DNA from 4 places in the Bradyrhizobium sp. SZCCHNR3119 genome. Region 3 is predicted to be linked to each of the others. Evidence: predicted binding sites of a transcription regulator. Region 3 holds the regulator's gene; each other region holds the start of a gene.

What was found. The regulator LexA, encoded in region 3, represses DNA repair genes until DNA is damaged. The targets are predictions, from matches to a motif close to TGTTCNNNNTGTGTTCNG.
Region 1: the regulator LexA is predicted to act here: its motif matches at 2,918-2,935, upstream of recA (recombinase RecA).
Region 2: the regulator LexA is predicted to act here: its motif matches at 1,468-1,485, upstream of QX034_RS21675 (PA0069 family radical SAM protein).
Region 4: the regulator LexA is predicted to act here: its motif matches at 2,140-2,157, upstream of QX034_RS23945 (DNA repair protein).

The regions. Positions count from the first base shown of each region.
Region 1 covers NZ_JAUEUV010000001.1:5,311,238-5,315,556, forward strand. The annotation lists gene QX034_RS24380 (aspartate ammonia-lyase) at 1-597, shown strand, start outside; gene QX034_RS24385 (FAD-binding oxidoreductase) at 632-1,948, shown strand; gene recA (recombinase RecA) at 3,040-4,131, shown strand.
Region 2 covers NZ_JAUEUV010000001.1:4,711,085-4,715,403, forward strand. The annotation lists gene QX034_RS21670 (phosphoketolase family protein) at 1-1,306, opposite strand, end outside; gene QX034_RS21675 (PA0069 family radical SAM protein) at 1,507-2,679, shown strand; gene QX034_RS21680 (VOC family protein) at 2,706-3,161, shown strand; gene QX034_RS21685 (ribonuclease HII) at 3,235-4,062, shown strand; gene QX034_RS21690 (glycosyltransferase family 39 protein) at 4,234-4,319, shown strand, end outside.
Region 3 covers NZ_JAUEUV010000002.1:999,459-1,003,777, reverse strand. The annotation lists gene QX034_RS31985 (ComEC/Rec2 family competence protein) at 1-1,276, shown strand, start outside; gene QX034_RS31980 (hypothetical protein) at 1,273-1,509, opposite strand; gene QX034_RS31975 (hypothetical protein) at 1,594-2,034, opposite strand; gene lexA (transcriptional repressor LexA) at 2,295-2,993, opposite strand; gene glp (gephyrin-like molybdotransferase Glp) at 3,273-4,319, opposite strand, start outside.
Region 4 covers NZ_JAUEUV010000001.1:5,215,178-5,219,496, reverse strand. The annotation lists gene QX034_RS23950 (DNA polymerase Y family protein) at 1-1,389, opposite strand, end outside; gene QX034_RS23945 (DNA repair protein) at 1,283-2,077, opposite strand; gene QX034_RS23940 (putative DNA modification/repair radical SAM protein) at 2,241-3,479, shown strand; gene QX034_RS23935 (UdgX family uracil-DNA binding protein) at 3,586-4,319, shown strand, end outside.

The DNA.
Region 1 (4,319 bases), on a different contig from region 3:
CTGAAGGCGACCGCGCTGGTCCTGTCGAAACTGTCGGCCGACTTGCGGCTGATGTCCTCCGGACCGAGGGCTGGTCTTGGGGAGATCGTGCTCCCTGCCGTGCAGCCCGGCTCTTCCATCATGCCCGGTAAGGTGAACCCCGTGATGCCGGAAATGATGATGCAGGTCGCGTTTCGCGTGATCGGTAACGATGCAACGGTGACACGCGCCGCGGAGGGCGAACTGGATCTGAACGTCTGGGAATCTATCATTCTCGAAGCGCTCAGCGAGTCCATCCGCCTGATGCGCCGCGCCGTGCCGCTGTTCGTCTCCAACTGCGTGGTGGGAATCGCGGCGAATGTCGAGCGCTGTCTCGCCGATGCGTCCGGCTCGCTTGCGCTTTCGACCGCACTTGCGGCGATCTACGACTATCCGACGGCCTCCGCGATCGCAAAGCATGCGGCCACACACGGCCTGTCGATTCGGGATGCCGCGATCGCCCAAGGTCTCATGAGTGAGGCGGAGGCAGCTCTCCTTTTCGGAGACGTCTCTGCCTACACAGACCCTGAGCGGACCGAGCGCCTGATTGCCCATTTCAGGGCTGGACGGCGCACCTGATCCATACCGCCTTGTTCGTTTCCAGGAGGACGACGTGTCTAGAATTATTCCCGAGCTTGTCGTGACGCCGCAGGAACTGCCGGCGAAGGTGGATGTCGTCGTCATCGGCGGCGGCATCATCGGCGTATCCACCGCGCTGTCGTTGGTCGAGCGCGGCGTGAGCGTCGCCTTGTGCGAAAAGGGATTGATCGCTGCGGAGCAGTCGGCGCGAAACTGGGGCTGGGTACGTCAGATGGGGCGCGATCCGGCCGAGCTGCCGCTCGCCATCGAAAGTCTCCGGATCTGGCGCGGCATGAATGCGCGCATCGGCGGCGAGACGGGTTTCCGGCAGGCTGGAATTGCATATCTCTGCGACACGGACGCCGATGTTGCGATGTATGAGGATTGGCTGAAACATGCCAAGCAGCTCGGCCTCGACTCCCGTCTTGTCAGAGGTGAGTCTTTGAAGGCGCTCATGCCCGGAATGGCGAAATCCTTCCGCGCTGCCTTGCATACGCCGAGCGACGGCAAGGCTGAGCCGTTCATCGCGGCCCCGGCCATTGCCCGCGGCGCGGCCGCCAAGGGAGCGCACATCCTCACCAATTGCGCGGTCCGTACCATCGAACGATCGGCGGGCAGGGTGAGCGGCTGCGTCACCGAGCGCGGCGAGATCCGCTGTTCGTCGGTCGTTCTTGCGGGAGGCGCATGGTCGCGTCTCTTCGCCGGCAACATGGGTATCGATCTTCCTGTCCTGAAGATTCTCGGCAGTGTCGCCCGTGTGTCAGCGGTCGAAGGTGTTCCTGATTTCGCCGTCGGTGCCGGCAACTTCGCCTTCCGCCGTCGCCTCGACGGCGGCTTCACCGTTGCCCAGCGGAACGCGAACATCGCGCCGATCACGCCGGACAGCTTCCGTCTGTTCCGCGACTACACGCCGACTCTCATCAAGAGCTGGAGGGAGCTGACGCTTCGCATCGGCGGACAATTCTTTCGCGAACTGTCGATGGCCCGAAGCTGGAAAAGCGACGAGGTGACGCCTTTCGAACAGGTCCGCATTCTCGATCCCGATCCGTCGTGGCGACTGGTCCATGGCGGCCTCAGCCATCTGAGCGAAGCCTTCCCAGCGTTCCGCGGCGCCAAGGTTACGCAGATGTGGGCAGGCCTCATGGACGTCACGCCCGATGCCGTTCCGGTCATAGCGCCGGTCGGTTCAGTTCCTGGCCTTCATATCGCGACCGGCTTTTCCGGTCATGGCTTCGGCATCGGTCCCGGAGCTGGTGCGTTGATGGCTGATCTGGTGACGGGATCGACGCCTTGCGTCGACCCCGCACCCTTCCGTTTGGAACGCTTTAGGCGCTTGCAGAAGGCGGCCTGATTTCCGCAAGGCCGCCCAAATCATCGGAACGTCACATTCGCTGCATGAGCCGCTCGCGCAGAAGTTGCCTAGACGGTAGCCAAGCGATGTTTGCGGTGTGGACGTCCGACACCGTGGTCGTGTTGCGGGCTGTTGCGAGCGCCGGGTCCGTGCGGCCTGCGAGTAGCGGCGTCCGGCTTCGGCGCCGCCCCCGCACCGAGCGAAAGCAGGTTGTTGGTTCGCGTGGCAGGCTTCGCCGCCGAACTCCATTCGCGCGGGAGAATTGTGGACATGGTTTGCGGCTGCCTAAACGGGTAGCGTTTGCATGCGAACAAAAGCGGAAGCTCGGCCGGAACTTCGTTCTTCTCAGGAGAACCACGGGCGATCTAAACGGGAAACTCTTGATCGCTTGTTCGTGCGGGTTGTGGCAGGGACGAGATCTGTTGAGAAGACCAATGCTCGCCATGAGTGATTTAGTTGGAGATCACACGCTCTAATGCGCGCAGCGGCTGCGCTTCATGTCACATCGTGTCATAATTCACAGCGCTTATGGCGATGATCAATTATTAGTTGTGTCTTCGTGGCGTGAGCTTTGCGCCGGTGCGGCGAAATGAAGTTCCGATCAAGTCGTTGCCGCACTCTCGTCATCGGAATTTCAAACTGAAGGCCGCATTCGGAGCGGAGCGAGGGAAGGCGGCTGCTTCGATCCCGCTCGCGAGCGAGATCGCGCGCGAGCGTCGGCGGCGGGCAAGCCTGGTTCTGGACGGGTTCCATCGGCGCAGTTGGCGCTCTTGCGCGCCGCGCGACACGCAACCTTCACAGGTGCGGAATGAGAGAGAGTCGCCGATCCGCCTTGCTGGCTATCGACGTCGAGCGCGAGACGCGTCGCGGTTGCTGCCGCAATCGACGGCGGGCCGGCCTGCTCGCTCTCGGGTTAGGACGCGGAGGGGGGCCCATCGGGCGGACGCCTAAAAGTCGCAGGTCTGGCAACGGAACATATTGCGAACATAGAACGGATCGGGTACATTGCGCGGCAGATGCACCAAAGATTACCGGCCCCAGTCTCGTTAACCGTTTGTCCATCCCGCGAATCCCCGCCATAAGGAGCGCCAATGTCCGCCACCGCCCTGCGTATCGTCGAAGGTTCCTCCATGGATAAAAGTAAGGCGCTGTCCGCAGCCCTGTCCCAGATCGAGCGCCAGTTCGGCAAGGGCTCGGTCATGAAGCTCGGCAAGAACGACCGCTCGATGGATATCGAGACGGTGTCGACCGGCTCGCTTGGGCTCGACATCGCGCTCGGGGTCGGTGGCTTGCCGAAGGGGCGTATCGTCGAGATTTACGGGCCGGAATCCTCGGGCAAGACGACTTTGGCGCTGCATTGCGTGGCGGAAGCACAGAAGAAGGGTGGCATCTGCGCCTTCATCGATGCCGAGCACGCGCTCGACCCAATCTACGCGCGCAAGCTCGGTGTCAATATCGACGAGCTCCTGATCTCTCAGCCCGACACCGGCGAGCAGGCTCTGGAGATCTGCGACACCTTGGTGCGCTCCGGCGCGGTCGATGTGCTGGTGGTCGATTCCGTGGCGGCGCTGGTGCCGAAGGCTGAGCTCGAAGGCGAGATGGGCGAGTCGCTGCCGGGCCTGCAGGCGCGGCTGATGAGCCAAGCGTTGCGCAAGCTGACCGCCTCGATCAACAAGTCCAACACCATGGTAATCTTCATCAACCAGATCCGGATGAAGATCGGCGTCATGTACGGCTCGCCGGAAACCACCACCGGCGGCAATGCGCTGAAATTCTACGCCTCGGTTCGTCTCGACATCCGCCGCATCGGTGCGATCAAGGAGCGCGACGAGGTGATCGGCAATTCCACCCGCGTCAAGGTCGTGAAGAACAAGCTGGCGCCGCCGTTCAAGCAGGTCGAATTCGACATCATGTACGGCGAGGGCGTCTCCAAGATGGGCGAGATCCTCGATCTCGGCGTCAAGGCCGGCATCGTCGAAAAGTCAGGTGCCTGGTTCTCCTATGACAGTCAGCGGCTCGGGCAGGGACGCGAGAACTCCAAAGCTTTCCTGCGCGCCAACCCGGACCTCACTGCCAAGATCGAAGCTGCAATCCGCCAGAACTCAGGCCTGATTGCCGAGCAGATCCTGGCTGGCGCAGAGCGCGATGCCGACAGCGACGGCGAAGAGCCGGCCGAAGAGTAAGTCTACGACGACAGCGGGCGCTAAGGATGTCGACTTGCCGTCCTGCGCCCGTTTGCGCGTGGGGCTCCGCCGAAACGTATCTTCAGGCTGATCCACCTCGATTCGGAAGGCGAGAACACCCGTTTTTCCGATGTTCAATACAAACAGATCTCGACTTGAAGAATTGACGACGAGCGCGCGGGCGAACT
Region 2 (4,319 bases), on a different contig from region 3:
CCGCATCGAGCCGGTTGGACGCGGTCTCGTCGGGACCCATGATGCGGAAGTTTCTGTTGTCCGCATTCAGCTTGACGACCTCACGCAGGAACTTGCCGAGCTCGCGAGTGGCCTCGGCGATGACGGCGCCGGGTGAGGACACCTCCACCGCGAAGGCGTGATAGTCCGGCAGTTTCAGCTCGCGCTTGAGGAGTCCGCCATTGGCGTGCGGATTGGCGCCCATCCGGCGCGGACCATGCGGTGCCAACGCCTGCAGCTCCGGCATCAGTCGGCCGTCGCCGTCGAACAGCTTCTCCGGCTCATAGCTCTTCATCCAGGATTCGAGCAAAGCGAGGTGCTCGGGTTTGCCGCGGGGATTGGCGATCGGCACCTGATGCGCGCGCCAGAAGCCCTCGACCTTCAGGCCATCGACCTCCTTTGGCCCGGTCCAGCCCTTGGGGCTACGCAGCACGATCATGGGCCATTTGGGCCGGCGCACATTCGCATCCTGCTGGCGAGCGCTCTGCTGGATCGAGCGAATGCTCGCGAGTGCGACATCGAGCGCGTCGGCCATCGCGCGGTGCATGGCTTCCGGTTCATCGCCCTCGACGAATAATGGCTCGTAGCCATAACCCTCGAATAGCTGCCGGACCTCGGTATCGCTCATGCGGCCGAGCACGGTCGGATTGGCGATCTTGTAGCCGTTGAGATGCAGGATCGGCAGCACCGCGCCGTCATGTGCGGGGTTCAGGAATTTGTTGGAGTGCCAGGAGGTGGCCAACGGCCCGGTCTCGGCCTCGCCATCGCCGACCACGCAGGCGACGATCAGGTCGGGATTGTCGAAGGCTGCGCCATAGGCATGCACCAGCGCGTAGCCGAGCTCGCCGCCCTCGTGGATCGACCCCGGCGTCTCCGGCGCCGCGTGGCTCGGGATGCCGCCGGGGAAGGAGAACTGCCGGAACAGCTTGCGCATGCCGTCCACGTCGCGCGTGATGTCCGGGTAGATCTCGCTGTAGGTGCCTTCCAGATAGGTGTTCGCCACCATGCCCGGGCCGCCATGGCCTGGGCCGCAGATATAGATCACGTCGACGTCCTGCGCGCGGATCGCCCGGTTCAGATGCGCATAGATGAAGTTCAGTCCCGGCGTGGTGCCCCAATGACCGAGCAGCCGCGGCTTGATGTGGTCAGGACGCAGAGGTTCGCGCAGCAGCGGATTGTCGAGCAGGTAGATCTGCCCCACCGAAAGATAGTTGGCCGCACGCCAGTAGCGATCGAGCAGCTCCAGATCGCTGGCCAGCTTGTTCTGCTCTGTGGGGGTGATTTGCATGGGACCTCGCTGACCCGTTCCGTTCAAGGTAGGCGCACGGAAAGAGTGACGGCGAACCCGGCTCGTTCCATCCGGTCGGTAGGATAGAACGGGATTGTGATAGCGAGCTTGCGCTGGCGCAGACCTCGACCATTGGCATTCTTGTTCTTTGTTTGTACTTTTGTTCTTGCTTTGTTCGTAATGTCTGCTATCTCTTGGCCATGAGCCGAGCATCTTCACATGCCCTCAAGCACCCGCCGGTCAAGGCGCCCTCCGAGCCGGCGGGTGCACCTCCAAGTTCTGCTGATTTTCCCGAGCTCGCTGTCGCCATCGACCAGGGCCGGCGACGCGGCCGGGGTGCACAATCCAACGCCAGCGGCCGCTATGAGGCTGAGGCGCGGGTCGCCTTCGACGACGGCTGGCAGAGTCTGGAGGAGTTACCGCCCTTCAAGACTACGGTCGCGACCGACACCTCACGCAAGGTTATCACCCGCAACGATTCGCCCGATATCGGGTTCGATCGCTCGATCAATCCCTATCGGGGCTGCGAGCATGGTTGCGTCTATTGTTTTGCCCGGCCGACCCATGCCTTTCTCGGCCTGTCGCCGGGGCTCGATTTCGAGTCCAAGCTGTTCGCCAAGCCGGACGCGCCGGCGCTGTTGGAGAAGGAGCTTTCCGCGCCGGGCTACGAACCTCGGATGATCGCGATCGGCACCAATACCGATCCATATCAGCCGATCGAGCGCGAGCGGAAGATCATGCGCGGCATCCTCGAGGTGCTGGAGCGGGTTGGCCATCCCGTCGGGATCGTGACCAAGTCGGCGCTAGTTGTGCGTGACGCCGACATCCTGGCGCGGATGGCCAAGAAGAACCTCGCCAAGGTGGCGATTTCAGTGACGACGCTCGACCCGAAGCTGGCGCGAACCATGGAGCCGCGCGCTTCGACGCCGTCGAAACGGCTGGAGGCGCTGCAGGCCTTGTCCAAGGCCGGCATCCCCACCACGGTGATGGTCGCACCGGTGATCCCTGCGCTCAACGACAGTGAGATCGAGCGCATTCTCGATGCGGCCGCCCATGCCGGCGTCAAGGAAGCCGCCTATGTTTTGCTTCGGCTGCCGCTTGAGGTGCGCGACCTGTTCCGGGAATGGCTGCTCGAGCATTACCCGGACCGCTATCGCCACGTCTTCACTCTGATCCGGGATATGCGCGGTGGCCGCGATTACGACTCGCAATGGGGTACCCGGATGAAGGGTACCGGACCGATGGCCTGGATGATCGGGCGCCGCTTCGAGATTGCCTGTGAAAGACTGGGGCTGAACAAGCGCCGGTCGAAGCTCACCACCGACCATTTCGTGCGCCCGAAGGGGGGCGGGCAGCAGCTCAGCCTGTTCTAGGAAACGTCAGTTGCAGGGAGAGTACAATGAGCGCAGGCCTGTTGCCATCGACGCCGCGGCTCACCGTCATCACGCTGGGCGTCGCTGACATGCGCGCCAGCATTTCGTTTTACGAGGCGCTGGGTTTTGCCCGAAAATTTCGGGCAACCGGCGAGGCGGTGGCGTTCTTCGACACAGGCAGCAGCGTGCTCGGACTCTATCCCTGGGACGATCTCGCGCGGGAGGCGGGTCTGTCGGGGAAATCCCGTCCGGAGACGTTTCGTGGCCTGACATTGGCGTGGAATTGCAGGTCGATCGAGGAGGTCGATCGAGCCTTGCAGCTCGCGTTGTCAATCGGAGCCACGCTGCTGAAGCCAGCGCAGAGCACCGATTATGGCGGTTACGCCGGGTATTTTGCCGATCCCGACGGGCATGTTTGGGAGGTGGTCGTCGCGCCCGGAATCGAGGTCGGTCCGGACCAACGGGTCCATCTTCCAGATTAGAGGCGGAGGATAGCGGGAATTTCGGCCGAGTTCCCGGTTGCGTGATTCGGCCGGCTTAAGCACGATCGCGGTCATGATTCGGGATCCAGCCAAAAAGCCTGCCAAGCCTGCGAAAGCCGGGAAGGGCGCCGCCAGGACCGCCGCTAAGACCGCATCCAAGGCGGGCGACGTCGCGTTGGCGAAGCCCGCCAAAGGCGTCATTGCGGTGGCGCTGCCGAGCTTTCGTCGCGAGCGCGCGTTGCGGAAGCAGGGGATCTGGCCGGTCGCCGGCTGCGACGAGGCCGGACGGGGGCCGCTCGCAGGTCCGGTCGTTGCTGCGGCCGTGGTGCTCGACCCCAAGCGGATCCCCAAGGGCCTGGACGATTCGAAACGGCTCACGGCCGAGCAGCGCGAGGTGCTGTTCGAGAAGATCTGCAAGACCTCGGCCTTTGCAGTGGCCTTCGCCTCACCTCAGCGGATCGATCGCGACAACATCCTGCGGGCCTCGCTGTGGGCGCTCTCGCGCGCCGTCGGTGCGCTGCCGGAGCCGCCGAAGCATGTTTTCGTGGACGGTCGTGACAAGATCGAGGTCGACTGCAATTGCGAGGCTGTGATCGGCGGCGATGGCCTGGTGATGTCGATCGCGGCCGCGTCCATCGTCGCCAAGGTGACCCGCGACCGGCTGATGTGCGCGCTGGCGCAGGATTGTCCGGGTTATGGCTTCGAGCAGCACAAGGGCTACGCCGTCCCGGAGCATTTGGCCGCGCTCGACCGCCTCGGACCCTCGGTCCATCATCGCAGCCTGTTCGCGCCGGTAGTGGCCGCGCGCCGGAAACACCAGCCTTGGACGGTGATGCCCGAGCCTGACCTGTTTGCCGAGACGGCAGTGGTCACATCGGCGGAAGTTGCAGTTGGCTTGTAATGCCGATTGCCTCAGCGGGGCCGCGGTCTTAATAATTTTGGCGTCCAACCAGCACCAAGCGTCACTCCTCGCTACGGGCCGCCGCCCACCTCGGCCTCGCGGTTTCGACCGCCAGATCGACCTAGACGGCTCCAAGTGAACGAGAGACGATCGCCAGCGATCCAGCCTCCCATGCGTTTCACATCCCTGGTCGTCGAACTGATTCGCGCCCGGCCGCGGCTGGTCGTGGTGATCGTGCTGTTGTGCCAGGCGCTGTT
Region 3 (4,319 bases):
GAAGTGGGCGGCTGCCGCCGCGCTTGTCGCCGCGGCCTTCTATCTGTTGCTGTCGGGCGCGGAAGTCGCGACCCAAAGGTCCTTCTACATGACCGCCGTCGTGCTGATCGCCGTGCTGGTCGATCGCCGCGCCATCACCTTCCGCACGCTCGCTGTCGCCGCGATGATCGTGCTAGCGATCGCGCCGGAGGCGCTGGTGCACCCCAGTTTCCAGATGTCGTTCGCCGCGACCTTAGGCCTGGTGGCGTTGGTACAACTCGGGCTGCCGCATCTGTTCGCGACGCCCGACAGTTCGACGACAGCGCGCATCGCACTATGGGGCGGCCGCGAACTGGCCATGCTGCTGCTGGCCTCGCTGATCGCGGGGCTCGCGACCACGCCTTATGCCGCGTTTCATTTTCATCGCGTGACACCCTACGGCGTGCTCGCCAATCTCGCGGCGATGCCGGTGGTCTCCGCTCTGGTCATGCCGGCCGGATTGCTGGGACTGCTCGCGGCGCCGCTCGGGCTCGACGGTCCGTTCTGGTCGCTGATGGGATGGGGCATCGACTGGATGATCGCGGTGACGCGCTGGGTGGCAAACCTGCCCGGCGCGGTCGGTCGCATCCATGCGTTCGGCATCGGTCCCGTGATCGCCGCAAGTCTTGGCCTCATCCTGATGGGTCTGCTGCGCACGCCGCTGCGTTGGAGCGGCGCGGGTCTGCTTGCGGCTTCGATTCTCTGGGCGCTGATGACGCCGCAGCCGGACATGCTGATCTCCGCCGATGGCCGCAACGTCGCGGTGCGCGGCCGCGAGGGCCGGCTGCATCTCATCCGGACGGGTAAGGACGCCTTCCTTGCTCAGGAATGGCTCGCCGCCGATGCCGATGCGCGAACGCCGGCCGATAGCTCGCTCGGCGACGGCGTGTCCTGCGATGACGCCGGCTGCGTGGTGCCGCTTGCCGATGGCCGCTTCGTCTCGCTCGCGCTGCGCGCCGAGGCCCTGGAGGACGATTGCGCGCGGGCCGCACTGGTCGTGACAGTCAGGCAAGCGCCGCCCGATTGCACGGCCTTAGTGGTAGATCGCGACCGGCTGCAGCATCAGGGTGGACTGGCCCTCACGCGGCGCGGCGACGGCTTTGCGGTCGAGGCCGTCCGGCCCAACGGCACGCAGCGGCCGTGGTGGCCGGCTGCTCCCGATGCGGGCGATTTCCAGGCAACGCTGGCGCCGCGCTCGCCGGCGCCAAGATCCCAGGACGCGACGCCGCCGGAGGCGGAGCAGGGGGCGGTGGATTAGCAATCCGGCAGTTCGAACGTGCCGAGATGATATTCGGATGCGTCGTCGTCCTCGTCGCCATCCGACGGGCTTCGCGATGGCGGTGGAAGCTCCACCAGGGTGAACAGCGCATCGGGATGTTGCTGCCAGACCGCGATATCGTCGGCCGTCACGGTCAGCCATCCGAACGTGAATATGTAACGACCGGGCTCAGTGATGCGCCCGGCCTTTTGCCAATTGATCTTGTTGACCACGGGCCATTCTCCCCCCGGCGAACCATAACTTCCGCCGAGGGCCGAATGTTCCCATTTGTCTTCGCATCCGTTGCGCTTCTCAGTTCAGGTGATCGAGATCCGCCGCACCGGCGTCGTTTCGCTGCTGCTCGAAGCCTCGGTGCCCAGCGGCCTGCGCTCGGCCGGCTGCTTGGTCGCGGGCAATTGCAGCACGGTGACGCGTTGTCCCTCGCAGAGCTGGGTCACCAGCACATGCCGACCATCTGCGAACTCGATCGCATCATGGTGGCGATCGGGCACATGCTTCTCGATCGTGTTGAACTTGGCCACGCGGTCGCGGATCGTGCGGGTCCAGATCCAGCGGCTGTCGTAGCGAACGTCGTCGGCAAACGCCAATTCCGTCCCGGGCAGCATACACACGGCGACATTCGGCTCGCTCTCGGAGGCGAAGCCGCGGGTCGAGGTTCCGCGGAACGTCGTCGAGATCAGCGTTTCCCCGACTTTCGCCGGGCGGGACGCAACAGCATGCAGGCTATAGTCACACATCGGATCGCTCCTCGTTCGAGATAGCAACCCACGCTCCCCCCGGACAGGCGCAGGCCTCTATCAGAGTGGACATCAGGAACGATGTTAGCGCGTGCTTGACGGCAATTCTGCGCTGATCTGCACCCCGTACGGCGCTTCGCGATCACAAGCGTTTGAGCGTGTTGCATCGCGATCGAAGTGCAATCATCATCAGCGCCGTCGGAAGAGACCTCCAACGCGTCAGATCAAATTGCGCGCGATCCAGTTCGCGCGCGTGACGATCAGTACTTGCGGTACAGCCCGATCAGCTTGCCCTGGATCTTGACGCGGTTGGGCGGCAGGATGCGGACTTCATAAGCGGTGTTGGCCGGCTCCAGTGCGATCGAGGCGCCGCGCCGGCGGAAACGTTTCAAGGTGGCTTCCTCATCGTCGATCAGCGCGACGACGATGTCGCCGGTGTCGGCGGAGTCGTTGCGCTGGATCAGCGCCATGTCGCCATCGAGGATGCCGGCATCGACCATCGAGTCGCCGCGGACTTCCAGCGCATAATGCTCGCCGGAGCCGAGCATGTCGGCCGGGACGCTGATGGTGTGGCTGCGCGTCTGCAGCGCCTCGATCGGCGTGCCCGCAGCGATGCGGCCCATCACCGGGACGGCGACGGGACGATCGCCCTCGTCGATCGCCGGCGTGCTGGTGCGCACCTTGCCGAGATTACCTTCGATGACAGACGGCGTGAAGCCACGCCGGTTGTTCGCCGCCTGGGACAGTTCGGGCAGCTTGATCACCTCGATGGCGCGCGCGCGATTGGGCAGGCGGCGGATGAAGCCGCGCTCTTCCAGCGCGGTGATCAGACGATGGATGCCCGACTTCGAGCGCAGATCGAGTGCGTCCTTCATCTCATCGAAGGAGGGCGGCACGCCAGCTTCCCTCAGACGTTCGTTGATGAACCGCAGAAGTTCGTACTGTTTGCGCGTCAGCATCTCGACCAGATCCCCAGGTTGATGTGTCGTTCTCGCCCGAGACGTTCTTGTTCAAGACGCTCTCGTTCAAGACGTTCTCGTTTGAAGCGTTCTCGTTCGAAACGTCCTCAGTTCGCGGCGCCCGCAACATCTTCGAAACAAATCATGAACGGACACTATCTGTTCGATATGTGTTCTGCAATCATTAATTTGCAATGAAGGTGGTGCGCAAGATGCCTGCTCGATGCCCGCAAAATAGCTGCGAGATCCCTGGCGGTATATTTGGCAGCTGCACCCTGTTTAGTCTGGCAGCCTCAGAATCTCGCAGACGGAGCCGGCACTTGCCGCGGGCGCAAAAGCCGGGCGGATCACCAGGGCCTGCGATAGCGCGAGGTTGCCGAGCAGCGAGGAATCCTGATGCGTCACCGGCGTTGCGACCAGCGCGCCGTCGGCGCGCACCTCGAGCCGCGCGCGCAGATAGTCCTCGCGGACGTCGTTGGCGGCGAGGTCGCGGCCGAGCAGCGCAGTCTCGCGGGCAGGGTGGATTTGAGCCAAGCCCACGAGCTTCCGAATCAGCGGCACCAGAAACAACAGGCTGCAGACATAGGAGGAGACGGGATTGCCGGGCAGGCCGATCACGCGCATCTGGCCCAACCGTCCATGCATCATCGGTTTGCCCGGGCGCATCGCGATCTTCCAGAACGCCATGTCCACGCCCTCGGCGTCCAGCGCCTGCTTGACCAGATCATGATCGCCGACCGAGGCGCCGCCGGTCGTGATCAGGATGTCGGCTTTCGCCTCGCGCGCGCGGCGGATGCCTGCGACCGTCGAGTCCAGCGTGTCGGCGGCGATGCCGAGGTCGATGGGATCTGCACCCTCGGCGCGCGCCAGGGCGCGCAGCGCGTAGCCGTTGGAATAGACGATCTGGCCGGGACCGGGATTCGACCCCGGCATCACCAGCTCGTCGCCGGTGGCAAGCAGCGCTACCTTGGGGCGGCGGTGCACCGGGAGCTCGGGATAGTTCATGCTGGCGGCGAGCGACAGGTCGCGATCGCTCAGGCGTCGGCCGGCTTTGAGCAGCACGTCGCCTTCGTGGAAATCCGCGCCGGCCGGGCGAATATGCCGGCCCTTCCTGGCCGCTTCGGTGATGGTGACGTGGTCGCCATCCGCGATCGTGTCCTCCTGGATCACGATGGCGTCGGCGCCGTCGGGAACGACGCCGCCGGTGAAGATGCGCGCGGCCTCGCCGGGCCCGAGCGTGCGATCGAACGGCCGGCCGGCCGCGATCTCGCCGATGACCTTGAGCGTGGCGCGGGCGCGGTCGGCATCCGCGGCGCGGACCGCATA
Region 4 (4,319 bases), on a different contig from region 3:
GATCGCATGTGCGGCACGCCGCCAGACGAAGCGCGCGGGCGGCCCATCCGGCACCTGCGCGATCACCTGAATTTCCTCAGGACAGTCAAAAAGCCGCAAGGGCCGCAGCGGCGGCTCGCCCTCGACGCGCGCGGGCCAGTCGGCCTTCGAAGCCGCAACAAGCTGCTGCTGCGCTGGAGCCGGCAGGCTTGCGCGCTCGGGAATGTGGGTATCCACAGGCAGATGCACGATGACGCGCTTGCCCCCGATCCGCGCAGCAATACGATCGATCAGCGCGGCGATCTCGTCATTATCATGAACATGGGCGTCGAGATCGCGCTGCTCCTGCACCACGAGCTCGCTGCGGCTGGCGCACAACCGGATCAGGTCGAAGCCGAAGCCGGGATCGAGCGGATCGCTCAAGGCGTCCAGCCGTTCGCGAAACAGCCGGTCGATCACGCGCATCTCCGTCACCGGCCGGCCGGTATCGACCGCGATCATGCGCACCACACCGTCGGTGCGGAAGAAATAAGCCTCCAGCCGCCGCGCGCCCTTGCCTTGCTGCGCCATCGCAGCCACCAGCATGGATGCGAGGCTCGACAGGCTCGCGGCGATGACGGTGTCGGTCGCCACCGGTTCGGCAAAGCGCTTCTCGACGATGTAGTCCGGCGGCGGCTTGCGCGGACTGATCGGCGCATCCGCTTCGCCCAACGCCTGGGCCAGCACGCGCGTGAAGACCGCGCCGAAGCGCGCGGTGATCTCGTGGCGGCCGCGGGATGCGACATCGCCGATGGTCTTCAACCCCGCGCGGCGCAGCCCCAGCGTGATCGCCTCGCCGGCGCCGAGTGCCACCACCGGCAACGGACTGACGACAGCCGCCTCCTCACCGTCAAGCACGATGCGGCCGTGGACATGGTGGTTCAAGGTGCGCGCACAGATCGCATTCGACGCGATCGCAGCCGACACGGTGAAGCCGCGCGCGGTCAGCGCGTCGCACAAGAGCTTCATCAGCATGGCCTCACCGCCGAACAGATGGGCGCAGCCGGTAACATCGAGCGCCAGACCATGCGGCGGGTCGAGCGCCACCAGCGGCGTGAAGCGGTCGCACCAATCGGCGATGTCCTCCAGCGTCTTGGTATCCGCCGCGGTATCGGCTTCGTGCACCAGGAGGTCCGGACAGATGGCGCGGGCATTGGCGAGCGGCAGGCCATGCGTCAGGCCCCAGCGGGCCGCCGCCTCGTCGAGCGAATGGATCAAAAGCGCGTTGCCGTCCTTGATGACGACGACGTTCGGCTTGCCGTCATCAGGCGTGGCGCTTGTGGATGCCAGCTTTCGCTTGATGCGATCGATCGGCAGGCGCGGCAGCCACAGGCTGAGGATCCGCCGCCGGTTGGCTGAAACACTGGTCATCGCAGGTCCACTCCATGATCCATCGCCCGGTCTGGCCGTGACGGTTGCGAACAAGCTCGGCATCGAAGCGCGGCGCGCCCCACGCGGTCCAAGACGCCCCGGGCAAAGACGGCGCGGTGCGCAACATCCAGCGCGTTTCGGCGGTCGAAGGGACGGGCTCGGCGGCGATCCGCAACATCAACCCGGCGACGCCGGACGCTTGTGCCGCCAGCGTCAGCTTGCGGCTGGCGACGAGATCGAACTTCTTGGTCTCGCCCCAGACCTCGATCATCACGGCGCCGAGCGCATCGCAGGCGAGCGCATCCGCGCCTGTGCGCAGCGCCGTTTCGAGATCGGGCGCACGCACCGTCACCAGCAGGCGTGGATCGAGGCCGAGTTCGGCCAATCCACATGGCGACAGCGCGCCGCTCTCCCGTTCGGCAAAATCCTGCCTGATCCAGATCAGCGGCCGCCGCGCCGAGACGCGCGCCGCAAGCCCAAAGACAAAGCCGGTTGCGGCTGCCGCCTGCGTTCCGCTCGGCGCAAACACTTCGTGCAATGCGCCGGTGGCGAGCCCGCCCTGCAAGGTCGCGTCGACCTCGTCATGGCCGAGCGCGACACGGCGCCCCTCCAGCGTGCCCTCGCCCGCCTCGAGGCGGGCGATGCCGCTGCGCAGGCGCGCAAGCGTGTCCATGCGTGCGCCGGTCATGCGTCGCCGCTCCTTCTCGCCCCGTTACAGGTCCTTGCGGTTGAACCCGCAACGAACCTCTTTGTTCATGATACGTTCTAATATAAAGCTAACGCCTTGCGATGAGTCAATCGGGATTGACCCGGACGAGATTCACGCAACGGAATCAAAGGGATTCAGGCCGATGGAGCTGCTACGCAAACTGGAGATCCTGGCCGATGCCGCCAAATACGATGCCTCCTGCGCCTCCAGCGGTACCGAGATGCGGGATTCCAGCGACGGCAAGGGTCTCGGCTCGACCGCGCCCGGCATGGGCATCTGTCATTCCTATGCGCCCGACGGCCGCTGCATCTCGCTGCTCAAGATCCTTCTTACCAATGCCTGCAATTACGATTGCCTCTATTGCGTCAATCGCGCTTCCTCCAACGTCCCTCGCGCACGCTTCACGGTGGATGAGATCGTCAAGCTCACCATCGACTTCTATCGCCGCAACTACATCGAGGGCCTGTTCCTCTCCTCCGGCATCATCCGCAGCCCCGACTACACGATGGAGCAAGTGGTGTCGGTCGCGCGCAAATTGCGCGAGGAGCATCGTTTCCGCGGCTACATCCATCTGAAGACGATTCCCGAAGCGGACGAAGCGCTGATCGCGGAAGCCGGCAAATATGCCGACAGGCTCAGCATCAATATCGAGATGCCGCTGGAGACGAGCCTCGCCAAACTCGCACCGGAAAAGAACCAGCGCGCGATCCGCCGCACCATGGGGCGGCTCCGGCTCAAGCTCGACGAAGCGGATGAAGCCAAAAAGGCGATCCGCAAGGCCCGGCCGCCGCGCTTTGCGCCCGCAGGCCAGAGCACGCAGATGATCGTCGGCGCCGACAGCGCTAACGACCGCACCATCCTGGCGACCTCGGCCAATCTCTACGGCGCCTACAAGCTGAGGCGTGTCTACTATTCCGCCTTCAGTCCGATCCCGGATGCCAGCCGCGCGCTGCCGTTGCAGGCGCCGCCCCTCGCGCGCGAGCACCGGCTCTACCAGGCCGACTGGCTGATGCGCTTCTACGGCTTCGACGCCGAGGAAATCGTCGACGAAGGCGAAGGCATGCTGCCGCTCGACATCGACCCCAAGCTCGCCTGGGCGCTGCGCCACCGCGACCGCTTTCCGCTCGACATCAACACGGCGAGCCGCGAGGAGCTGTTGCGCGTGCCGGGCTTCGGCACCCGCACGGTCGAGCGCATTCTCACCATGCGCCGCGCGACCTCGATCCGGCTCGCCGACCTCACCCGACTGCACGTGGCCCGGAACAAGGCGCTGCCGTTCATCGTTCTCTCAGACCATCGTCCGTCTCGCGGGCTGCTTGATGCCGCCGGGCTGCGGACGAGGCTTCAGCCGAAGCCGCAGCAATTGGGATTTGGATTCTAACCGAGCCGTCATTGCGAGGGACGAAGCCCCGAAGCAATCCAGGAGCCAGACAACGATTCTGGATTGCTTCGTCGCCTTCGGCTCCTCGAATGACGGGAGGAGACAGATGCACATCGTCACCCTCGACAGCAACACCGACTTCGACGGCTGGCGCAAGGCGGCGCGGGCGTTGGCGACGAACGACGTCAAGCCGGCGGAGGTGACCTGGCGCGTGCGAGGCGCGACGGCTGACCTGTTCGACGATCAGGCCGAGACGACGCTGCCGGAGGTCCCGGAGGGCACGTTCTCGGTGCCGGCGTCATTCGTCGAATTGGCGCAATCCGCCATCCTGCATCGCGATCCCAATCGCTTCGGCCTGCTCTATCGGCTGTTGTGGCGCTTGCGCGCCAATCACGACCTCATGACCATCGCGACCGATCCCGATGTCGCCCAGGTCAATGCGATAGCGCGGGCGGTGCGCCGCGACGAGCACAAGATGCACGCCTTCGTCCGCTTCCGCGAGATCGGCCGGGAACGCGAGACGCGTTACGTCGCCTGGTTCGAGCCGGAGCACCACATCGTCGAACTCGCCGCCCCCTTCTTCGCCCGCCGCTTCGCCGACATGCCCTGGTCTATCCTCACCCCCGACCTCTGCGCGCATTGGGACGGCAGCCGAGTCAGCTTCACGCCCGGCGTGAGCAAAGCTGAGGCGCCGTCTGAAGATCGGCTCGAGGAGGTCTGGCGGCGCTATTATGCGAGCATTTTCAATCCTGCACGGCTGAAAGTGAAGGCGATGGAGAAGGAGATGCCGAAGCGATATTGGCACAACCTGCCCGAAGCCTCCCTGATCAAGCCGCTGAT